DNA from 3 places in the Streptomyces sp. NBC_01264 genome. Region 3 is predicted to be linked to each of the others. Evidence: riboswitches for the same ligand, from Rfam matches in the RefSeq annotation. Region 3 holds a riboswitch; each other region holds the start of a gene.
The links. A riboswitch is a leader RNA that binds a small molecule or an ion and turns the genes downstream of it on or off. The one in region 3 is predicted to bind cobalamin.
Positions count from the first base shown of each region.

Region 1 (7,769 bases), 5.5 Mb from region 3:
GGCGCTCTCGCGCGGCGAGGAGATCTCCGCCGCCTGGCTGCTCGCCGCCGCCCTGGGCTCGTACGCGATCGGCTACCGCTTCTACGCGCGCTTCGTCGCCCACCGCGTACTGAAGGTGGACAAGACCCGCGCCACCCCCGCCGAACGCCTCGACAACGGTGTCGACTTCCACCCGACCGACCGACGCGTGCTTTTCGGCCATCACTTCGCCGCCATCGCCGGCGCCGGACCGCTCGTGGGTCCCGTACTCGCCTCGCAGATGGGCTACCTGCCCGGCACCATCTGGATCGTCGTGGGCGTGATCTTCGCGGGCGCCGTCCAGGACATGGTCACGCTCTTCTTCTCCACCCGGCGCAACGGCCGTTCGCTCGGCCAGATGGCCCGGGACGAGATCGGCCCGGTCGGCGGCGCCGCCGCGCTGGTCGGCGTCTTCGCCATCATGATCATCCTGCTGGCCGTGCTGGCCCTGGTCATCGTCAACGCGCTGGCGCACTCGCCCTGGGGCGTCTTCTCCATCGGCATGACCATCCCGATCGCCCTCTTCATGGGCTTCTACCTGCGCGTCCTGCGCCCGGGCAAGGTCACCGAGGTCTCCGTCGTCGGTGTCGCGCTGCTGCTGCTCGCCATCGTCGCGGGCGGCTGGGTCGCCGAGTCCTCGCTGGCGGACACCTTCACCCTGGAGAAGGAGACGCTGGTCATCTGGATGATCGCCTACGGCTTCGTGGCGTCCGTCCTGCCGGTGTGGATGCTGCTCGCCCCGCGCGACTACCTCTCCACCTTCATGAAGGTGGGCACCATCGGGCTGCTGGCCGTGGGCGTGGTCATCGCCATGCCGACGCTGAAGATGCCGACGGTCACCGAGTTCGCCTCGCGCGGCGACGGCCCTGTCTTCGCCGGCTCGATGTTCCCCTTCGTCTTCATCACCATCGCCTGCGGCGCCCTGTCGGGCTTCCACTCCCTGGTCTCCTCGGGCACCACCCCGAAGATGATCCAGAAGGAGACCCAGGTCCGGGTCATCGGGTACGGCGCGATGCTGACCGAGTCCTTCGTCGCCATCATGGCGATCATCGCGGCCTGCATCATCGATCCCGGCCTGTACTTCGCCATCAACTCCCCCGGCGGAGTCGTCGGCGCCACCGTCGAGACGGCCTCGCAGGCGGTCACGAACTTCGGCTTCGCCATCTCCCCCGAGGCCCTCACCCAGGCCGCGAAGGACGTGGAGGAGACCAGCCTGCTGTCCCGTACGGGCGGCGCGCCGACCTTCGCACTCGGAATGTCGGAGATCTTCTCGGCCGTGATCGGCGGCGGATCGATGAAGGCATTCTGGTACCACTTCGCGATCATGTTCGAGGCCCTGTTCATCCTGACGACCGTGGACGCCGGCACCCGCGTGGGCCGCTTCATGCTCCAGGACTCCCTCGGCAACGTGCACAAGTCCTTCAAGGACATCAGCTGGAAGCCGGGCGTCTGGTTCGCCAGCGCGGTCGTCGTCGGCGGCTGGGGCTACTTCCTCTGGGTCGGCGTCAAGGACCCGCTGGGCGGCATCAACCAGCTCTTCCCGCTGTTCGGCATCGCGAACCAGCTGCTCGCGGCGGTCGCCCTGGCCGTCTGCACCACCCTGCTGATCAAGTCCGGCCGGCTCAAGTGGGCCTGGGTGACGGGCGTTCCGCTGGCCTGGGACCTGGCCGTCACGCTCACCGCCAGCTACCAGAAGATCTTCTCCGACAACCCGAAGATCGGCTTCTTCGCGCAGCGGGACGTCTACCAGGACGGGATCGACGCGGGCACGGTCCTCAAGCCCGCCAAGAACATGGACGAGATGCACACCGTGGTCACCAACGCCACGGTGGACGGCGTGCTGTCGGTGTTCTTCGCCCTGCTGATCATCATCGTGCTCGTCGACGCGGCCCGGACCTGCCTCAAGGCCATCCGCACGCCGGAGTCGGTCACCATGGCCGAGGTCCCGTGGACCGAGTCCAAGCTGATCGCCCCGGCCGGGCTGATCCCCACCGCCGAGGAGCGCGCGGAACTCGCCGCCGCCGGCCTCGACTCGGGCGGGGGGCGCGTGCAGGACTCCGTACGGGAACCCGCGTGACGCGCCTGCGCCACGTGCTGGGCCGCGCCCGGTTCTTCGTACGGGAGTTCTCGGGCGAGGCGGCCTACGACCGCTACGTCGCCCACGCCCGTACGCACGATCCGGACGCGCCGGTCCAGTCGCGCCGGGCCTTCGAACGGGCCCGTACGGACGCCCGCGAGGGCGATCCGCGCGAAGGGTTCCGCTGCTGCTGAACCCGTGGGTCCCCGAGGCCGCCGCGTACGCCGTCCACCCGACGGAACGCGGCGGCCTCTTTTCGCGCCCTGACGCACACTCGGTGCCATGGACATCATCATCAGGACGGCGGCGCCCGCCGAATACGAAGAGCTCGGCGAGATCACCGCACGGGCCTACCTCGACGACGGACTGCTGGACTTCGCCGAGGACGACCCCTACCTGAGCCGGCTGCGCGATGTCGCCGGCCGGGCCCCCGACGGCGAGGTGCTCGTCGCGGAGTACGAGGGCACGCTGCTCGGCGGTGTGACCTTCGCCCCTCCCGGCAGCCCGCTGTGCGATATCGCGGGCCCCGGCGAGGCGGAGTTCCGGATGCTGGCCGTCTCCCCCGCCGCCCGCGGCCGCGGCGCGGGCGAAGCCCTCGTACGGGCCTGCGTGAGCCGCGCCCGGGAGCTGCAGGGCGTGGGCCATCTGGTGCTGTCGACCACGGAGAAGATGCTCGGGGCGCACCGGATCTACGACCGGCTGGGCTTCGTGCGGACACCGGAGCGGGACTGGTACCCGGTTCCGGGCCTGCCCCTGCTCACGTACCGCCTGGAGCTGTAAGTCACGGACCGCCTCGGGGAGCGACACAACATGTGGGGGCTCACGCAAGGACCGGCCCCCACATGTATGCTCATGCTCGCTGTCGTCGCAGGGGAATCCGGTGAGAATCCGGAACTGTCCCGCAACGGTATGAAATGCACCGACTCGCTCGGTGCATCCGCAAGTCCGAGGACCTGTCGACAGTGCGCCCGGCTCGACCGAACCGGGTGCAGACACGTCCGGGCCTCGCGGTTGGGCCGGTGGACGCCACGTGGCGCATGCGCACAGCCCTGCCAGGCACGCGCTCCCCACGTGCGCCCCCTCGCGCCCCGCACCAAAGGTGTTCCCGGAGCCGAGCGAGGGAGAGCTCCCCCCGTGACCATCGCGCCTTCCGCACCGCGCGCCGAGTCCGACCCGTCCGCCTATGAGGGTCCGGGGGCCGCGCTCCTGCGCACGCTCACCGAGCTGACCGCCGACCTGCCCGACACCGACCCCGGCCGGGTCGCCGCCGCAGCGCTGCGCGGCCGCAGCGCCGCCGCCGACGAGGCGGAGCTCCGTACGCTCGCCACCGAGGCGGCCGCCGGGCTGATCTCCGAGGACCCGGCCTACTCCCGCCTCGCCGCGCGCCTGCTGACGCTGGCCGTCCGCGACGAGGCCGCCGGCCAGGGCTCCGCCTCCTTCTCCGAGTCGGTCGAGGTCGGCCACCGTGAGGGCCTGATCGCCGACCGCACCGCCGACTTCGTACGCCTGCACGCGAGCCGGCTCGACGCGCTGGTCGCGCACGCGCTCGCCGAGGGCGCCGACGACCGCTTCGGCTTCTTCGGCCTGCGCACCCTGCACAGCCGCTACCTGCTGCGCCACCCGATCACCCGCCAGGTCATCGAGACCCCGCAGTACTTCATGCTGCGCGTGGCCTGCGGCCTCGCCGAGAACGAGAGCGTGCAGGCCGTCGAGGAAGTGGCCTCGCTCTACCGGCTGATGAGCCGCCTCGACTACCTCCCCTCCTCCCCCACCCTCTTCAACTCCGGCACCCGGCACCCGCAGATGTCCTCCTGCTACCTGCTGGACTCCCCGCTGGACGAGCTGGACTCGATCTACGACCGCTACCACCAGGTCGCGCGCCTGTCGAAGCACGCCGGCGGCATCGGCCTCTCGTACTCCCGCATCCGCGCCCGCGGTTCGCTGATCCGCGGCACGAACGGCCACTCCAACGGCATCGTGCCGTTCCTGAAGACGCTGGACGCCTCCGTCGCCGCCGTGAACCAGGGCGGCCGCCGCAAGGGCGCCGCCGCGGTCTACCTGGAGACCTGGCACGCGGACATCGAGGAGTTCCTGGAGCTCCGCGACAACACCGGCGAGGACCAGCGCCGCACGCACAACCTGAACCTGGCCCACTGGGTGCCGGACGAGTTCATGCGCCGCGTGAACGCCGACGCCGACTGGTCGCTGTTCTCCCCGGCCGACGTCCCCGAGCTGGTCGACCTGTGGGGCGACGCGTTCGACGCCGCGTACCGCAAGGCCGAGGAGTCGGGCCTGGCCCGCAAGACCATGCCCGCCCGCGACCTGTACGGCCGGATGATGCGCACCCTCGCGCAGACCGGCCAGGGCTGGATGACCTTCAAGGACGCCTCCAACCGCACGGCGAACCAGACCGCCGAGCCGGGCACCGTCGTCCACTCCTCGAACCTCTGCACCGAGATCATCGAGGTCACCAACGACGGCGAGACGGCCGTCTGCAACCTCGGCTCGGTCAACCTCGGCGCCTTCGTCCTGGCCGAATCCAGCGAGATCGACTGGGAGCGGCTGGACGAGACCGTCCGCACCGCGGTCACCTTCCTGGACCGCGTCGTGGACATCAACTTCTACCCGACCGAGCAGGCCGGCCGCTCCAACGCCCGCTGGCGTCCGGTGGGCCTGGGCGCGATGGGCCTGCAGGACGTCTTCTTCCAGCTGAAGCTGCCCTTCGACTCCCCCGAGGCGAAGGCCCTGTCCACCAAGCTCTCCGAGCGCATCATGCTCGCGGCGTACGAGGCCTCGTGCGACCTGGCCGAGCGCAGCGGCCCGCTCCCCGCGTGGGAGCAGACCCGCACCGCTCGCGGCGTCCTGCACCCCGACCACTACGACGTGGAGCTGAACTGGCCGGAGCGCTGGGACGCGCTGCGCGCCCGCGTCGCGAAGTCCGGGATGCGCAACTCGCTCCTCCTCGCCATCGCCCCGACGGCGACCATCGCCTCCATCGCGGGCGTGTACGAGTGCATCGAGCCGCAGGTCTCCAACCTCTTCAAGCGCGAGACCCTGAGCGGGGAGTTCCTCCAGGTCAACGGCTACCTGGTGCAGGAGCTCAAGCGGCTCGGCGTCTGGGACGCCCAGACCCGCGAGGCGCTGCGCGAATCCTCCGGCTCGGTCCAGGGCTTCGGCTGGATCCCGGCGGAGGTCCGCGACCTGTACCGCACGGCGTGGGAGATCCCGCAGCGCGGACTGATCGACATGGCGGCCGCCCGCACCCCCTTCCTCGACCAGTCGCAGTCGCTGAACCTGTTCCTGGAGACGCCCACCATCGGCAAGCTCAGCTCGATGTACGCGTACGCCTGGAAGCAGGGTCTGAAGACCACGTACTACCTGCGCTCGCGCCCGGCGACGAAGATCGCCCGCGCCGCGTCCGGCAGCGCCGTCCCGGCCGCCGCCACCCCGCTCCCGCAGGCCGTCGACGCCGACGCGCTGGCCTGCTCCCTTGAGAACCCCGAGTCCTGCGAGGCCTGCCAGTAATGAGCTCCACCAACAAGAACCTGCTCGACCCGGGCTTCGAACTGACCCTGCGCCCCATGCGCTACCCGGACTTCTACGAGCGCTACCGGGACGCGATCAAGAACACCTGGACCGTCGAGGAGGTCGACCTCCACTCGGACGTCGCGGACCTCGCGAAGCTGACCCCGTCCGAGCAGCACATGATCGGCCGGCTGGTCGCGTTCTTCGCGACGGGCGACTCGATCGTCTCGAACAACCTGGTCCTGACCCTCTACAAGCACATCAACTCCCCGGAGGCGCGCCTGTACCTGTCGCGCCAGCTCTTCGAGGAGGCCGTGCACGTCCAGTTCTATCTGACGCTGCTCGACACCTATCTGCCCGACCCGGACGACCGCGCGGCCGCCTTCGACGCGGTCGAGGAGATCCCGTCGATCCGCGAGAAGGCGCAGTTCTGCTTCCGCTGGATGGACTCGGTCGAGAAGATCGACCGCCTGGAGACGGCCGCCGACCGGCGCCGCTTCCTGCTGAACCTGATCTGCTTCGCGGCGTGCATCGAGGGCCTGTTCTTCTACGGCGCCTTCGCGTACGTGTACTGGTTCCGCTCGCGCGGCCTCCTGCACGGCCTGGCGACGGGGACGAACTGGGTCTTCCGGGACGAAACCATGCACATGAACTTCGCGTTCGAGGTCGTGGACACCGTCCGCAAGGAGGAGCCGGAGCTCTTCGACGACGCCCTCCAGCAGCAGGTCGTCGACATGCTGAAGGAGGCCGTCGAGGCGGAACTGCAGTTCGGCCGCGACCTGTGCGGTGACGGCCTGCCGGGAATGAACACCGAGTCGATGCGCGAGTACCTGGAGTGCGTCGCGGACCAGCGCCTGGTCCGCCTCGGCTTCGCACCGGTCTACGGCTCGCAGAACCCGTTCTCCTTCATGGAGCTCCAGGGCGTCCAGGAACTGACGAACTTCTTCGAGCGCCGCCCGTCGGCCTACCAGGTCGCGGTCGAGGGCACGGTCGACCTGGACGAGGACTTCTAGGTCCGGCCGGCACCACCGCTCGGTGCACCGCTCGGTGCACCGCTCGGTGCACCGCTCGGTGCACCGCGTGACAGCGTCCCCGCCCACGGGGAGATCGACTTGGGTGACCAAGACGTCGGGCGGGGGCGCTTCGCCGTTCCCGGCGCCGCGACGGCCCCCGACGCGTGGGCCGCGCGGATCTGGCGGTCGAGGCGGCGTTCGCGCAGGGCTCCGTAGAGGGCGGGGGCGAGCAGGAAGGCGGCGACGGCCAGGACGACGAGGTAGTCGAGGAAGGTGTTCATGACTCCACTCTCGCCAGGGCGGCCGAAACCGGACAGTGGCAGGACTGTCATGGAAGGGCGAATTACTGCCACACTGGGGACATGGTGAAGCCTTCCTCCCTCAGCAACGTGGCCGTGGCCGTGGTGAACGGGGTCGCCCCCTTCGAGATGGGCATCTTCTGCGAGGTCTTCGGCATCGACCGCAGCGCCATGGGCCTGCCGACCTACGATTTCGCCGTCTGCGCGATGGAGGGGAACCCGGTCACCGTCGGCGACGGCCACTACGGCCTCACGCTCCCCCACGGGCCCGAGCGGCTGGAGGAAGCGGACCTGATCTGCCTGCCCGCCGACCGCGACGCCCCCACCCGCGAGTACCCGGAGCCGATCCTGGAGGCCCTGCGGCGGGCCGTGGACCGGGGCGCCCGGGTGCTGAGCGTGTGCAGCGGGGCCTTCCTGCTCGGCGCGGCCGGGCTGCTGGACGACCGGCGCTGCACCACGCACTGGATGCACGCCCCGGCCCTCGCCCGCCGCTTCCCGCGGGCCAGGGTCGACCCCGACGTGCTCTACGTGGACGAGGGCCAGGTGATCACCTCGGCCGGCACCGCCTCCGGGATCGACGCGTGCCTGCACCTCGTCCGCCAGGAGCAGGGCGCCGAGGTGGCCAACACCATCGCCCGGCGGATGGTCGTACCGCCGCACCGGGACGGCGGGCAGGCGCAGTACATCCAGCGTCCGCTGCCCCGCACCTCCTGCGACACGGTGGGCGAGGTGATCGGCTGGATGGCCCGCCACCTGGAGGAGGAGATCACCGTCGAGCAGCTCGCGGAGCGGGCCCACATGTCCGCGCGGACCTTCGCCCGGCGCTTCCTGCAGGAG
Region 1 is NZ_JAPEOX010000001.1:6,394,748-6,402,516, reverse strand. It holds gene OG435_RS30085 (carbon starvation CstA family protein) at 1-2,095, shown strand, start outside; gene OG435_RS30080 (YbdD/YjiX family protein) at 2,092-2,289, shown strand; gene OG435_RS30075 (GNAT family N-acetyltransferase) at 2,378-2,875, shown strand; cobalamin riboswitch at 2,942-3,070, shown strand; gene OG435_RS30070 (ribonucleoside-diphosphate reductase subunit alpha) at 3,230-5,620, shown strand; gene OG435_RS30065 (ribonucleotide-diphosphate reductase subunit beta) at 5,620-6,633, shown strand; gene OG435_RS30060 (hypothetical protein) at 6,630-6,914, opposite strand; gene OG435_RS30055 (helix-turn-helix domain-containing protein) at 6,996-7,769, shown strand, end outside.
Region 1: another riboswitch for cobalamin. It lies ahead of OG435_RS30070 (ribonucleoside-diphosphate reductase subunit alpha); the one in region 3 lies ahead of metE (5-methyltetrahydropteroyltriglutamate--homocysteine S-methyltransferase).

Region 2 (7,769 bases), on a different contig from region 3:
CCAGTCGCAGGTGGACAGCCGGGACCAGCCGCCGATGCGGATGACCTCGTCCGGCGGGACGGCGGCCGCCCCGGGGCTCACACCGCCGCCTTGAAGTGGACGCGCTCGGCGTGCTCGCCCTTCTTGCCGATGTTGAAGGAGGACACCGGGCGGTGGTAGCCCATGACCCGGGTCCAGACCTCGCACACGGCCCCGCAGGTGGGGCAGTGGGGCTGCTCCCCCGCCAGGTAGCCGTGGTCCGCGCAGATGGAGAAGGTCGGGGTCACCGTCAGGTACGGGAGCCGGAAGGTCTCCAGCGAGCGCCGGACCAGCTTGCGGCAGGCCTCCGCCGTCGGGATCCGCTCGGGGGTGTACAGGTGCAGGACGGTGCCGCCGGTGTACTTGCCCTGCAGCTCGTCCTGGCGCTCCAGCGCCTCGAAGGGGTCGTCGGTCCAGCCGACGGGCAGCTGCGAGGAGTTGGTGTAGTACGGGTTGGCGTCGGTGCCGGCCTGGAGGATGCCGGGGAAGCGGGCCCGGTCCTCCTTGGCGAAGCGGTACGTCGTGCCCTCGGCGGGGGTGGCCTCCAGGTTGTAGAGGTGGCCGGTGGTCTCCTGGAAGTCGACCATCCGGGCCCGGACCCGGTCCAGGAGGCGGACCGCGAGGGCGTGGCCCTCGGGGGTGGTGATGTCGTGGGCGTCCGCGCTGAAGTTGCGGATCATCTCGTTGACGCCGTTGACCCCGATGGTGGAGAAATGGTTGCGCAGGGTGCCCAAGTACCGCTTGGTGTAGGGGAAGAGACCGCCGTCGATCAGGTCCTGAACGGTGATCCGCTTGAGTTCGAGGCTGTCCTTGGCGAGCTCGCACAGCCGGTCCACCTCGGCCAGCAGCCCTTCCTCGTCACCCGCGTGAACATGGCCGAGGCGGGCGCAGTTGAGGGTGACGACGCCCAGCGAGCCGGTCTGCTCGGCGCTGCCGAAGAGGCCGTTGCCGCGCTTGAGCAGCTCGGTCAGGTCGAGCTGGAGCCGGCAGCACATGGAGCGGATCATGTTCGGTTCGAGCTCGGAGTTGATGAAGTTCTGGAAGTACGGGAGCCCGTACTTGGCGGTCATCGCGAAGAGCCGCTCGGCGTTCTCGCTCTCCCAGGCGAAGTCCTTGGTGATGTTGTAGGTCGGGATGGGGAAGGTGAACACCCGGCCGGTGGCGTCCCCCTCCGTCATCACCTCGATGTACGCCCGGTTGATCATGTCCATCTCGGCCTGGAGCTCGCCGTAGGTGAAACCGGTCTCCTCCCCCGCGACCACCGGGACCTGCTCGCGCAGGTCCTCGGGGCAGATCCAGTCGAAGGTGAGGTTGGTGAAGGGGGTCTGGGTGCCCCAGCGCGAGGGCACGTTGAGGTTGTGCACGAGTTCCTGGACGCACTGCCTAATGGGACGTATCGGGTCGTAGAGACTTGATGTTGTAGCCGCCAGCAGGTGAGCACTTCCGATGCCGGAGCCGTTCGAGTTCTGTGGTCAGACCGTGCCCCTGCTGGTCGGCCGGGAGGCCATGACCGCTGATGGGATGGCGTGCCCGCCCACGGGCGTGAGCACTGGATCCATTAGGCCGCGTGCCGTGCCTTCCGCAGGCTGCTGTGCAACTGAACGAACGGATACGAGCGGGAGAGAACTGTTGCTGCTGATCGGTGACGACTGGGCCGAAGACCATCACGATGTCGAGGTCCAGGACGGGACGGGCCGCAAGCTGGCCGTCGCGACCCTGCCCGAGGGGGTGGAGGGCATCGCGAAACTGCACGCGCTCATCGCGAAGTACGGTGGCGCGGATGTGGACTCCGCCGAGGTGGTGGTGGGGATCGAGACCGATCGCGGCCCGTGGGTGCAGGCCCTGATCGCCTCCGGCTACCAGGTGTTCGCGATCAACCCGAGGCAGGTCAACCGGTTCAAGGAACGCTACGGAACCTCCGGCGCCAAGAGCGATAAAGGCGATGCGCACGCGCTGGCAGACATGGTCCGTATCGACCGTGACCAGTTGCGGCCCGTCGCTGGAGACAGCGAGCAGGCCCAGGCCGTGAAGGTCGTCGCCCGTGCCCACCAGACACTGATCTGGGAACGCACCCGCACCTTCCAGCGGCTGCGCAATACGCTGCGCGAGTACTTCCCCGCGGCCCTGGACGCCTACGCCGACTTGGCGCTGACCAGCACGGACGCACTGGAGCTGCTGATCAAGGCGCCCACGCCCGCCACCGCGGCGAAGCTGACGCGCCCCCAGATCACCGCGGTCCTGACCCGCCACCGCCGGCACAACCGGCCCCAGAAAGCCGCCACGATCCAGACCGCGCTGCGAGAAGAACACCTCGGTCTGCCCGAACCGGTGACCGCCGCCTACGCGGCCGCCGCGACAGCCCACGCGCGCCTGCTGATCAGTCTGAACGAGCAGATAGCCGAGCTCGAAAGGCAGGTGAAGGCACATTTTCTTGAGCACCCGGACGCTGAGATCTACCTCTCGATGCCCGGCATCGCGGAGATCACCGGCGCCCGGGTGCTCGCCGAGTTCGGGGACGACCCCACCCGCTACGACAACGCGAAGGCCCGCAAGAACTACGCCGGGACCAGCCCTATCACCCGGGCCTCCGGCAAGAGCCACACCGTCCAGGCCCGCTACGTCCGCAACAACCGCCTCGCCTCGGCCCTGCAACTCCAGGCGTTCTCCGCGCTGAACACCTCACCCGGCGCCCGCCGCTACTACGACAAGCAGCGCGCCCGCGACGCCGGCTACAACCCTGCCCTCCGCCAGGTCGGAAACCGCCTCGTCGGCATCCTCCACGGATGCCTCAAAACCCGCACCCACTACGACGAAGCAACCGCCTGGTCACACCACGCCCAGCTCTATCCCTCTTGACATGAAACGGCATGGGATGTCTGACCTGGTCGTACGTCAGCGCGTCGAGGCGGACGTAGGGGGCGAGGCAGGTGTCGAACGAGGAGAAGGCCTGGGCGCCCGCCCATTCGTTCTGCAGGGTGCCGAGGAAATTCACGATCTGCCCGACGGCCGAGGACAGGTGCCGGGGAGGTACGGAGTCGATCTGTCCGGGGACTCCGTTGAAGCCCTCGGTCAGCAGGGTGCGCAGGGACCAGCCGGCGCAGTAGCCGGAGAGCATGTCCAGGTCGTGGATGTGGAAGTCGCCCTCGCGGTGGGCGCGGGCCACGGCGTCGGGGTAGACCTGTTCCAGCCAGTAGTTGGCGGTGATCTTGCCGGCGGCGTTGAGGATGAGGCCGCCGAGCGAATAGCCCTGGTTGGCGTTGGCGTTCACCCGCCAGTCCCGGCGGTCCAGGTATTCGGTCACGGTCTCTACGGCGTCGACGACAGCAGTCACGGCGGCCCTCCCACGAGGCTCGGCACGGAAGATTGGCGGGCCGTCCGAAGGCCCGTGCCGGCAGGTGTCGGACTCGTCCGCCTGGGCGGATTCACCGTTGCGGGGCAGTCCCGGATTCCCACCGGGTTCCCTGTTGCCTCGGTCGGGGAGAGGCCCCGCCGAACCGGCAGAGTCAACACTACATATAGATGTGAGCCCGGGTAGCCACCACTACATATGGGGTGACGAAGGTCCCAGAGCAAGGGACTTCGGGCCCTGCCAGCTCACGCCGGAGCCTCCGCGGGCTCAGCTCCGGCCGCTGGTGGCGGCGTAGTACTGGAGGTCCTGGACCTCCACCGTGCGGTCCACCCGGTAGGGCAGCTCCACCCGGGCCCCGGTCCTGCCGTCCCGCACCACGGCCGCCGAGCCGGTGCCCGGAGCCAGGGGCAGCAGCCGGGAGTGCACCCCGGCCGGGGCCTCGTGCGCGTCCCCGGCCGCTCCCACGGACGTACGGATGCGCGCGGGCGCGGTCAGGAAGCTCAGCACCTCCACCGTGTCCCGGGCCGCGGCGCTGCCGCCCCGCAGCGACATCACGAGGGACTGGCCGCCGCTCGGGTCGGCGGCGGCGAACTGGGTGCGCGAGCTCAGGTACAGCGTGTCGCGGACGACCCTCGGCCAGCCGCCCGTCTTGAACCGCGTGAGGTAGTAGGAGGAAAGGTCCAGGTAGGCATGGCCGTTGTGCAGGGAGGGCGCGAACTGGCTGCCCTCGCTGTAGTCGTTCCAGGTGGTGAGCTGGACCCAGTCCGCCCCGTCCTCGATGGCCCGGTTCCATGTGGCGCGCAGGGTGGCGGTGTTGCCGGCCTCGTCGTAGATGCCCTGATTGGGCCGGGCGTCCTGGACCGATACGGGCTGCATCCAGATCTTGCCCGCGGCGTGGGCGCGCCGGACGTCGCGCGTGGAGCCCTCCTGGCCGACGTAACTGCGGCTGCCCCACTCGGAGAATCCGTAGCTGATGGGCTCGAACGCGCCGCTGTGCGCACCGAAGTCGAGGAGGAGCGGGACGAAGGCGGTACGGATGCCGTGCCGGGACTTCAGCACCTCCATCATCCGGGTCCACCAGGCGGCGCTCTTCTCCTCCGCCTTGAACGGCGAGACGACCAGCCGGCCGTCGGGCAGCCGGTGGGCGGCCGGGGCCTTGCCGAGGTCCGCGAGGAGGTCGGCGAGCACCGCCGGGTCGTCGGTGCCCAGGGAGGTCATGTCCGGCATCAGCATGACCTTGAAGGCCGGATCCACCGAACGGGCGGCTTCCATCAGGAGCTTGCAGCGCTCCAGGTTCTTCCCGGTCAGGGAGAGCAGGTCGAGGGTGAACCCGTCGAGGCCGGCGGCGCGGGCCGTGCGGACCTCCTGCTGGAGGTTGGCGAGCTCCCAGTTCCCCGCCTTGGGCGGGACGGGCAGCGGCCGGTCGCGCAGCAGGCCGCCGTAGCGCTCGTGCTTGCCGTTCTCGCCGTCCGGCTTCAGATAGTTGCGGGTGTAGTAGTCGGCGTCGGCGCTCGCGTTGTCCAGGGAGAGCGGGTACGGGGTGAAGTAGTGGGCGAAGACCAGCTTCTTGCCGGCGGCGCCGGAGCGCAGGGCGGCCGGCTGAGGCATGTCGAAGGGCAGCGGGCCGGAGGGGCGGACTCCGTCGCCCGTACCGGGCCCCGGGTCCTCGGGGTCCGGGGACGGACCGGCCGGGCTCTGCGGGGCGGTGGCGCCCGGGCCGCCGGCGGTGGGGCCGGTCACGGGCGGCGCGGAGCCGTCGCCGGGGGTCACGGGCAGGGTGGCGACCGGGCCGGGCAGCGGGCGGACCTGCGCGCCGGCGACGGTACGGGTGTCCCAGGCGATCCCCGCCGCGGCGCTCACGCCCACGAGGAGGAAGGCCGACAGGAAGAAACCCAGAAGGGGTCTTCGGCTCCGGAGACCCGCACGGCGCCGGTGCGCCGCCCGCCTCGCGCCCCGCCCTGTCCGACGCCGATCCGCACTCATCCTGGCCCCTCCCCCGAACGTGCCCGGGCATCGGGCCGCACCGCAGCAGTACAGCGGATTCCGGGCTCCCGGACAACCATGGCCGGAACCGGGTGGACAGGGCGCCCCTCGCGCAGGGGTGGACAAAGGGATGTGACCTGTACAACTCATGTGATCATCGGGCGCCACGGGCCTTTCACCGGAATAGGGAATTCCCCTGGCCTTTCCCGAAATCTGGCGCATAATCGTCTTCATGCGGCTCGAAACAACCCTCTTGCCGCAGGTCACGCATGCAGGGGGGCATCGTGCCGATGAGGGATTCCAGAGGAGCCGGAACGTTCCCGGCGACCTCCGCGGAGCTGTCCCGTCTTTTCACCGCAGTGCGCCGGGGCAAGGTGGTGACCGTCACCGGTCGGTTCCGTGAGCCCCGGAGCCAGTTGGTGCGGGAGATCGGGCAACGGCTCTCTTCCAATTTCTACGACGGCGTGGCCGTGGTGTCCATGGAACGGCGGTTCGGAGTCCGCGACCTGACCGCCGCGCTGGGCTGCGTACCGGGCATGCCGTTCCTGCCGTACGGGACGTCGAACGCGGCCTCGTGGCTGGCGGAGCGCGACATGCTGCTCGTCCTCGACGGCTGCGAGCACCTCGCCTCCGAGGCCCTGGACTGGCTGCGCGAGCTGCTCGCCGTGGCTCCCGGGCTGCGGATCCTGGCCGCTGGGCGCGACCCGCTGGCCTTCTCACCGGATCAGGTGCACCGGCTCTGACCGACGCCTCCTGACCGGACGCGCAAACGGGTCCGCCCCGGCCGGCAGCTGCCGGCCGGGGCGGACCCGTGCGAACGGTGGACCTCAGTCCTGAGGGAACTCAGTCCGGAGGGAACTCAGCCGAGGAGCGCGAGCGCCGCGTTCAGCGTCGCGGACGGCCGCATGATCGCCGCGGCCTTGGCGGCGTCGGGCTGGTAGTAGCCACCGATCTCCGCCGGGGCGCCCTGTACGGCGATGAGCTCGCCGACGATCTTCTCCTCGGACTCGGCCAGCGTCTTGGCGAGCGGGTCGAACGCCGCGGCCAGCTTCGGGTCCTCGGTCTGGCGCGACAGCTCCTGCGCCCAGTACAGGGCGAGGTAGAAGTGGCTGCCGCGGTTGTCGATGCCGCCGAGCTTGCGGCTCGGGGACTTGTCCTCGTTGAGGAAGGTGCCGGTCGCACGGTCCAGGGTGTCCGCGAGGACCTGGGCGCGGGCGTTCCCGGTGGTGGTGGCGAGGTGCTCGAAGGAGACCGCCAGCGCGAGGAACTCGCCGAGCGAGTCCCAGCGCAGGTAGTTCTCCTTGACGAGCTGCTGCACGTGCTTCGGGGCGGAGCCGCCGGCGCCGGTCTCGAAGAGGCCGCCGCCGTTCATCAGCGGGACGACCGACAGCATCTTGGCGCTGGTGCCCAGCTCCAGGATCGGGAACAGGTCGGTCAGGTAGTCGCGCAGCACGTTGCCGGTCACCGAGATGGTGTCCTCGCCGCGGCGGATCCGCTCCAGGGAGTAGGCGGTGGCCTCGACCGGGGACAGGATCTTGATGGTAAGACCGTCGGTGTCGTGCTCCGCGAGGTACGTCTTGACCTTGGCGATCAGCTGCGCGTCGTGCGCGCGGCCCTCGTCGAGCCAGAAGACGGCCGGGACGCCGGTGGCGCGGGCGCGGGTGACGGCGAGCTTGACCCAGTCCTGGATCGGCGCGTCCTTGGTCTGGCAGGCGCGGAAGATGTCGCCGGCGGCGACCCCCTGCTCGATGACCGTGGCGCCCGAGGCGGCGTCGACGAGACGGACGGTGCCGGCGGTGGCCAGCTCGAAGGTCTTGTCGTGGCTGCCGTACTCCTCGGCCTTCTGGGCCATGAGGCCGACGTTCGGCACCGAGCCCATCGTGGACGGGTCGTACGCGCCGTGCGTGCGGCAGTCGTCGATGACGACCTGGTAGACACCGGCGTAGCTGCTGTCCGGGAGGACGGCGAGCGTGTCGGCCTCGGCGCCGTCCGGGCCCCACATGTGGCCGGAGGTGCGGATCATGGCCGGCATGGAGGCGTCGACGATGACGTCCGAGGGGACGTGCAGGTTGGTGATGCCCTTGTCGGAGTCCACCATCGCGAGGGCCGGGCCCTCCGCGATCTCGGCGTCGAAGGAGGCCTTGATCGCGGCGGCGTCGGGCAGCGCGCCCAGGCCGTTCAGGATGGTGCCGAGGCCGTCGTTCGGGGACAGACCGGCGGCCGCCAGGGTCTCGCCGTAGCGGGCGAAGGTCTTCGGGAAGAAGGCGCGGACCACGTGGCCGAAGATGATCGGGTCGGAGACCTTCATCATCGTGGCCTTGAGGTGCACGGAGAACAGGACGCCCTCGGCCTTGGCGCGCTCGATCTGGTCGTTGAGGAAGGTGCGCAGCGCGTCGACGTGCAGGACGGACGCGTCCAC
Region 2 is NZ_JAPEOX010000002.1:1,355,127-1,362,895, forward strand. It holds gene OG435_RS39100 (anaerobic ribonucleoside-triphosphate reductase activating protein) at 1-81, opposite strand, end outside; gene OG435_RS39105 (ribonucleoside triphosphate reductase) at 78-1,466, opposite strand; gene OG435_RS39110 (IS110 family transposase) at 1,648-2,874, shown strand; gene nrdD (anaerobic ribonucleoside-triphosphate reductase) at 2,807-3,349, opposite strand; cobalamin riboswitch at 3,392-3,532, opposite strand; gene OG435_RS39120 (glycoside hydrolase family 71 protein) at 3,635-5,227, opposite strand; gene OG435_RS39125 (hypothetical protein) at 5,641-6,093, shown strand; gene OG435_RS39130 (NADP-dependent isocitrate dehydrogenase) at 6,210-7,769, opposite strand, start outside.
Region 2: another riboswitch for cobalamin. It lies ahead of nrdD (anaerobic ribonucleoside-triphosphate reductase); the one in region 3 lies ahead of metE (5-methyltetrahydropteroyltriglutamate--homocysteine S-methyltransferase).

Region 3 (7,769 bases):
TGTTCCGGTGCTGGCGGCAGGGGCCGGCCGGTCCCTCGACCGGATGCCGGACTCGACCGCATGCGGGACTCGATGCGGAACTCGACCGTATGCCGGACCCGGCCGGCGCGTGGCGTCCGTCGGCATGTGGCGTCGGTCGGTTCCGCAGCAGTGACACGTCGCCGGGTCGGCGCCGTGCCGGCTCCGGGTCAGTCCGCGCGGGGAACGGCGGCGAACACGGGGCCGCCGACGGCCCGGGTCAGGCGGTACCGCCTGAGCGCCCGGTCGAAGCGGGCGCGGCTGCCCGGCAGGGCTCCGCGGAGATCGGCTACCAGTGCGCCGTCCGGTACTTCGGCGGCGAGCCGGGCGACCACCGGGTCCGTACTGTCGAGGAGTTCGGCCGCGGGGTGCAGCGGCAGTTCGGGGCCGTTCAGGTGCAGGAGGTCCCAGAAATCGTCGGCGTACGGCTGGACGCCCTCCTCGAAGCCGGTCTCCTCGACGAGCTCCTCCGCCGTGCCGAGGAGCCGGTCGAGCCACTGCGGCAGCGAGTCGGCCTCGACGTGGAGTCCGCCCTCGCGGTACTGCATCAGGACCTGCCCCCACCGGCCGTCGGGCTCGATGTCGACCCAGGTGACGCCGCCGCCCCCGTCGTCGGTGACCAGCCAGTGGGGGTGCGGCAGGCCGTGGTCGCCGGCCTGGCGGGGGTGGCCGGTCAGCCTGAACTCCACCGGCGGCACGGCGAAGCCCCCGAGCCGGCCCAGCAGTTCGCGGGCCTCGGCCGGTACCGGGACGGGCCAGTGGTCGAAGTCGGCGTCCGCGACGCCGGGTTGCACCGCGAGGTCGAACGGGACTCGGGCGGCCAGCGCCCGCAGCTGCTTAAGGAGGGTGTCACCGGAGATCACCCGGCCACGCTACCGAACCGGCCCCTGGCGACGGGAGCCGGTGTGCCCGGCCGTACGCCGCGCCCGGACGCTCCCGCGCGGAGTGTCCGGGTAAGCCCGGCGCCGCCGAGGCCTCACCCGTTCGGGTCAAGCGGGGGCGGGTGGCTGCCGCGAATGGCCCAGCATCGGGACACTGGGCGGGCCGCGCATCGGATGAGATGCCTAACGTCGCTGCCAGACACGTCGGTGCTCGCGCAGCTTGTGGAGGTGCCATGTCCCGTCGTCACAGGTTGCTGGCGGGTGTCTGCGCGACTACGGTCGCCGTCGGTCTGCTTCTGACCGGGGGCGCCCAGGGCGTCCAGGCGCCGCATCGGCAGGACTCCGGAACAAGCGCCGGCGGCGAGATCGCGGTGGGCGCCTACCTGCACTACGGATCGCCCGGCGTCGAACGGATGCAGGAGCTCTCGCGCTGGCTCGGGGGTACGGAGCTGCGCGCCGGGCACACCTATCTGCCGGGCGACACCTGGGCGAACATCGAGGGCGCACCCGATTCCCTGCGCACCTGGGCGCGGTGGCGGGGCGAGAGGGCCGACCGGCTGTTCGTCCTGAACGTGCCCATGCAGGAGCGGAACGAGGCCCGTCTCCCCGACGCCCGGGTCGCCGAGCTGATCCGCACCGGTGCGCGGGGCACCTACGATCACCACTTCCGGCGGCTGGCCCAGCGCCTGGTCGACCTCGACGTGCCGGACACGGTGATCGTCCTCGGCTGGGAGATGAACGGCTTCGACTACACCCACCGGTGCCGGCCCGACCCCGAGAACTGGAAGAAGTACTGGCGGCGCATCGTGGCCGCCATGCGGTCCGTGAAGGGGCAGGATTTCCGTTTCGACTTCGCCCCCAACCGCGGCGGTGACGCGATCGCGTGGACCCGGTGCTACCCGGGTGACGACGTGGTCGATGTCATCGGGATGGACTCGTACGACCAGGAACCCGGCCGGACCTTCGACGAGCAGGTCACCCAGCCCTACGGACTGCGGCAGCAGGTCGATTTCGCCAGGGCCCACGGCAAGGCGATCTCGTACCCCGAGTGGGGGCTGTTCCGGCACGGCGACAACCCCGAGTACGTGCGGCACATGCTGGAATGGATCGAGGAGCACAGGCCGCTCTACCACAGCATCACGGACTTCTGCCCGCACGGCGTGTGGCAGTGCGGGCGGAATCCGCGCTCCTCGCAGGTGTTCCGGGACTACCTTTCCGGTGACCAGAGCCGTGGGTCCGACCTCCGGACAAGGTGACGCCGCACGTCGTCGGAGAGCCCGGACAGGGAGGTCGGAGGGCGCATGGCAGAGTGCTGTGCATGCCATCGCTCTCACTTCGTATCGTCGGCCGCGATCTCCCGGGTCGTGAATGCGGCGGGTACCGGGACGTCCATGTCGCCGTGCAGCGCGGGCGCGAAGCCGAAGGAGCCGTCCCCGGGGACGCCGCGGAGGCGGTCTGGGAGTTCACCGTGGAGGTCGTCGCGTTGACGGACGGGGCACGGGACTTTCGTGGGCCCCACGTCCACGGACGACGCGGGGGCCGGTTCCTGTACCTGACGTGGGGAGAGCTTCGCCGCGGCGGGGAGTTCACGATGTTCCGCCGCGCCAAGCTGATGCTCGACGACCTCCCGCCGCACGCCGTCGACCGCGGCGCCGCCGAGGCCGGGCTACGGCTCACGGACCGCTGCGGCATGCCCGTGTGCGCCGCGGTGCGCCCGCCCGGCATCAGCTGGAGCTGACGGGTCCCGCGGGAGCGAGGGCCCGCCGGGCCGACGCGGGGAGGGCCCGGTCACCGGCTACCGGACGACTTCCGCGACCGCATCGTCCGGGGGGCGTAAACCCGTGGGCCTACGCCCTCGCGCGTGTTACATCGGTGAGCCGATGCCGCGCGGGAGGGCGCGTGACAGCGTTCAGCTGTGTCCACGGACCTTCCGTGGCAGCACAGTTGACGATGCGTCACCACGGGAGAGCCCATGACCACCACACCGTTCATCAGCCGCGAGGGCGTGACGCGCCGCCGGGTGCTGGGAGCCGCGCTCGCCGTCGGCGCCGCCGCGCCGCTGGCTGCCACCGGCCCCGCGTGGGCCGGCCCGGCCGCGCCCGCCGCCCGCGCCTCGGAGCGGCTCACGCTGCCCGCGCCGACCGGGCCGCATCCCGTGGGAACGGTCCAGCTGCACCTCGTCGACCGCTCGCGCCCGGACGCCGTCGCGGGGCCCGGGCACTTCCGTGAGCTGATGGCCACCGTCTGGTACCCCGCCCGGGACGTCCGGCGGTATCCCGTGGCGCCCTGGATGCCGGCCGGGGCGTTCCGGGCGTTCGTCGACGACGCCGGGCTCAGCGAACTGGCCTCCCTGGGGCCGCTGACCGCCGGCCACATGGGCGCGCCGGTGCGCCGGTCGGGCCACTTCGGCGGGCGCCTGCCCGTCGTCGTGTTCTCGCACGGCGCGCACAGCCACCAGGGCGACCACACCGTCATGGTCCAGGAGCTCGCCAGCCACGGATACGCGGCCGTGACCATCGCGCACCAGTACGACACGTACACCGAGTACCCCGACGGCCGGGTCGCCGTCCCCCTCGACGACAGGCGGGCGCCGACACTGCCCGGGGACTTCGCCGACGACCTGCGCTTCGTCCTCGACTGCGTCGAGCAGCTCGCCGCGGGCCGCAATCCGGACGTCGACCGCAAGAAACTGCCGGCCGGGCTGCTCGGCTCGCTCGACCCGCGGCGCATGGGCGCGCTCGGCTGGTCGAAGGGCGGGACGGCCACCGCCTGCGCCACGCTCGCGGACGAACGCATCCGGGCCGGGCTGAGCCTCGACGCCCCGATGCAGATGAACCCGCCGCTGGCCGGCGACCTGCACCGGCCGTTCATGATGATGTCCGCCGAGTTCAGCCGGGCCACGGATCCCGCGGCCGCCGCCTTCTGGTCGCACCTGCGGGGACGGCGGCTGGACATCCGGGCGGAGGGCGCCGTCCACATCTCCTACGGCGACAACGAGGCGCTGTACCCGCAGGTGGCGAAGGTGTACGGATGGACCGCGCAGCAGCTCCAGGACGTGATCGGCACCCTCGATCCCGACCGCGCGGTGAAGATCCAGCAGGTGTACCCGCTCGCGTTCTTCGACGAGCACCTGCGCCACGGCCAGGGCCACCTGCTGGACGGGCCCTCCCCGGCCTACCCGGAGGTGACCTTCCTTCCCTGACCGGCCGGCGGCGTGTCTCATTTCACCGTCCGACATCTGGATCACGGTGTCCATGGGCAAGCGCGGCGGCCTAGGGTGGGCCGCGCAGCTGGTTCGCCCCCGTCCGCCAGGCGGGATGCGTCGTAAGAGGGAACCCGGTGGGAATCCGGGACTGCCCCGCAGCGGTGAGTGGGAACGACCGCCGTCATACGCACTGGGACCGGAACAGGTCCTGGGAAGCGACGGCCAGTAGGTGCGGGCCTTCGTGGTCCGCGCGCCCGCGAGTCCGAAGACCTGCCCGTTGCCCGCACGCGGACGATTCCGTGTGCGGAGATCCCGGTGACCTCGTGGGCGGGTCGGCGTACACACGGAGCGGCACGTGCGGTGATTCCGCGGCGTGCACCGCCCGTTGTGCCGTTCCTTCGCGTCCGCGTCCCGTCGCCGGATTCCTGGACACATCTCGCGAAGGAGAGTTCCGTGACAGCGAAGCCCACAGCCGCGGCAGCACGAGCCACCGTGTACGGCTACCCCCGTCAGGGGCGGAACCGGGAACTGAAGAAGGCCGTCGAGGGCTACTGGAAGGGCCGCGTCACCGCGGACGCCCTCCGGGAGACCGCGACCGAACTGCGCCGTGCGAACTGGCAGCAGCTGGCCGAGGCCGGTGTCCACGAGGTTCCCACCGGTGACTTCTCGTACTACGACCACGTGCTGGACACCAGCGTCATGGTCGGCGCCGTCCCCGAGCGGCACCGGGAGGCCGTCGCCGCCGACCCGCTCGACGGGTACTTCGCGATGGCACGCGGCACGCAGGACGTGGCCCCGCTGGAGATGACCAAGTGGTTCGACACGAACTACCACTACCTGGTCCCCGAGCTCGGACCGGACACCGTCTTCACCGCCGACCCCTCCAAGCAGGTCGCCGAAGTGAGGGAAGCCCTCGCGCTCGGCCACGATGCCCGCCCCGTGCTCGTCGGCCCGATCACCTATCTGCTGCTGGCCAAGCCCGCCCCCGGCGTGGCGGCCGACTTCCAGCCGCTGACGCTGCTGGACCGGCTGCTCCCCGTCTACGCCGAGGTCCTCGCGGCCCTCAAGACCGCCGGGGCCGAGTGGGTCCAGCTCGACGAGCCGGCCCTGGTCCAGGACCGCAGCCCGGCCGACCTGAACGCCGCGGCCCGCGCCTACCGCGACCTCGGCGCCCTGACCGACCGGTCCAAGCTGCTCGTCGCCTCGTACTTCGGCCGGCTCGGCGAAGCCCTCCAGGTCCTCGCCGCCTCTCCCGTCGAGGGCCTGGCGCTCGACTTCACCGAGGCGGGCAGCGCCCATCTGAAGGACCTCGCGGCGGTGGGAGGTCTGCCCGGCAAGCGCCTGGTGGCCGGCGTCGTCAACGGCCGCAACATCTGGATCAACGACTACCAGAAGTCCCTCGCCACTCTGGGCACGCTGCTGGGCCTGGCCGACCAGGTGGACGTGGCCGCCTCCTGCTCCCTGCTGCACGTCCCGCTCGACGCCGCCGCCGAGCGGGACATCGACCCGCAGGTCCGCCGCTGGCTCGCCTTCGCCCGGCAGAAGACGCGGGAGATCTCCGTCCTGGCCCGGGGACTGGCCCAGGGGACGGACTCCATCGCACCCGAACTCGCCGCCAACCGGGCCGACCTGGCCTCCCGCACGGGCTCGGCGCTCACCCACGACCCGGCCGTCCGCACCCGCACCGCGGCCGTCACCGCCGCGGACGGCCGCCGCGCCCAGCCCTACGCGGAGCGCGCCGCCGCCCAGCGGGCGCACCTGGGCCTGCCGCTGCTGCCGACCACCACGATCGGGTCCTTCCCGCAGACCGACGAACTGCGGGTCGCCCGCGCCGACCTGCGGGCCGGCCGGATCGACGCGGCGGGCTACGAGCGGCGGATCAAGGCGGAGATCGGCGAGGTGATCTCCTTCCAGGAGAAGACCGGCATCGACGTCCTGGTGCACGGCGAGCCGGAGCGCAACGACATGGTCCAGTACTTCGCGGAGCAGCTCACCGGCTACCTCGCGACCCAGTACGGCTGGGTCCAGTCGTACGGCACCCGTTACGTGCGGCCGCCGGTCCTGGCCGGGGACATCTCCCGCCCCGAGCCGATGACCGTCCGCTGGACCTCGTACGCCCAGTCCCTGACCTCCAAGCCGGTCAAGGGCATGCTGACCGGGCCGGTCACCATGCTCGCCTGGTCCTTCGTACGCGACGACCAGCCCCTCGGCGACACCGCCCGGCAGGTGGCCCTGGCCCTGCGCGACGAGGTCGACGACCTCGAAGCCGCGGGTACTTCGGTGATCCAGGTCGACGAGCCGGCCCTGCGCGAGACGCTCCCGCTGCGGAGCGCCGACCACGCGGACTACCTGGCGTGGGCGACCGAGTCCTTCCGGCTCACCGTCTCCGGGGTACGGCCGGACACCCAGATCCACACGCACATGTGCTACGCCGAATTCGGCGACATCGTCCGGGCCATCGACGACCTCGACGCCGACGTCATCAGCCTGGAAGCCGCCCGCTCGCACATGCAGGTCGCACGCGAACTCGCCGCCCACGGCTACCCGCGCGAGGCGGGCCCCGGCGTCTGGGACATCCACTCGCCGCGCATCCCCTCCACACGGGAGGCGGCGGCCCTGCTCCGCAAGGGCCTGGAGGCCATCCCGGCCGAACGGCTCTGGGTCAACCCCGACTGCGGCCTGAAGACCCGCGGTTGGACCGAGACCCGGGCCTCCCTGGAGAACCTCGTCGCCGCCGCCCGCGAGATCCGCGCGGACCTGCCGGCCGACAACTCCTGACGCCCCGCTCCCGGACCGCCGGCGATCGAAGCCGACGGTCCGGGAGTGCGTCCGACGCGGTTGCGTGACTTCTCGTCCCCCACCCGTCTAACTGATCGTTTCAGAATGAGATTGGTTGCGGGGCTTGGCAGTTGGGTGTGGTGTCGGCAGGATCTGGGGTGTGTCTGCTGATCTCGTGCCTGATGACCTGTGGGAACGTGTGGCCCCATTGTTGCCGGAGCGGCCGGCCAGGCGGTTTCGGTATCCCGGGCGGCTGCCGGTAGACGATCGTGCGGCGTTGAGGGCCATCGTTTACGTGCTGTGCAAGGGCGTGAGCTGGCGGGACGTTCCCGCTGAGCGGTTCGGCTGCAGTGGTGTGACGGCCTGGCGCCGGCTTCGGGACTGGACCGAGGCAGGCGTGTGGCCCCGCCTCCACGAAGTCCTCCTGGCCGAGCTGCGGGCCGCCGGGCTGCTGGACATGGATGACGCCGCGATCGACGCCTCGCACGTCAGAGCCCTCAAAGGGGGGCTCACACCGGACCTTCGCCAGTCGACCGCGCCCGCCCGGGGAGCAAGCACCACCTCATCGTCGACCGGCACGGAACCCCACTCGTCGTCTCCCTGACCAGCGGAAACCGTCACGACGTCACCCAGCTCATGCCTCTGCTCAACGCGATACCCCGCATCCGCGGGCTTCGAGGACGGCCACGTCACCGACCCCGCCGACTCTTCGCCGACCGCGGCTACGACTTCGACAAGTACCGGCGCCTGATCCGGGCCCGCGGGATCACCCCCAGGATCGCCCGCCGCGGCACACTTCACGGCTCCGGCCTGGGCAAGACCCGCTGGGTCGTCGAGCGCACCTTCGCCTGGCTCCACCAGTTCAAACGCCTTCGAATCCGCTACGA
Region 3 is NZ_JAPEOX010000001.1:925,706-933,474, reverse strand. It holds gene OG435_RS04175 (SMI1/KNR4 family protein) at 189-881, opposite strand; partial or broken gene OG435_RS04170 (glycoside hydrolase family 26 protein) at 1,133-2,116, shown strand; gene OG435_RS04165 (DUF5990 family protein) at 2,218-2,637, shown strand; gene OG435_RS04160 (alpha/beta hydrolase family protein) at 2,872-4,101, shown strand; cobalamin riboswitch at 4,174-4,396, shown strand; gene metE (5-methyltetrahydropteroyltriglutamate--homocysteine S-methyltransferase) at 4,558-6,882, shown strand; one part of gene OG435_RS04150 (IS5 family transposase) at 7,043-7,382, shown strand; one part of gene OG435_RS04150 (IS5 family transposase) at 7,382-7,769, shown strand, end outside.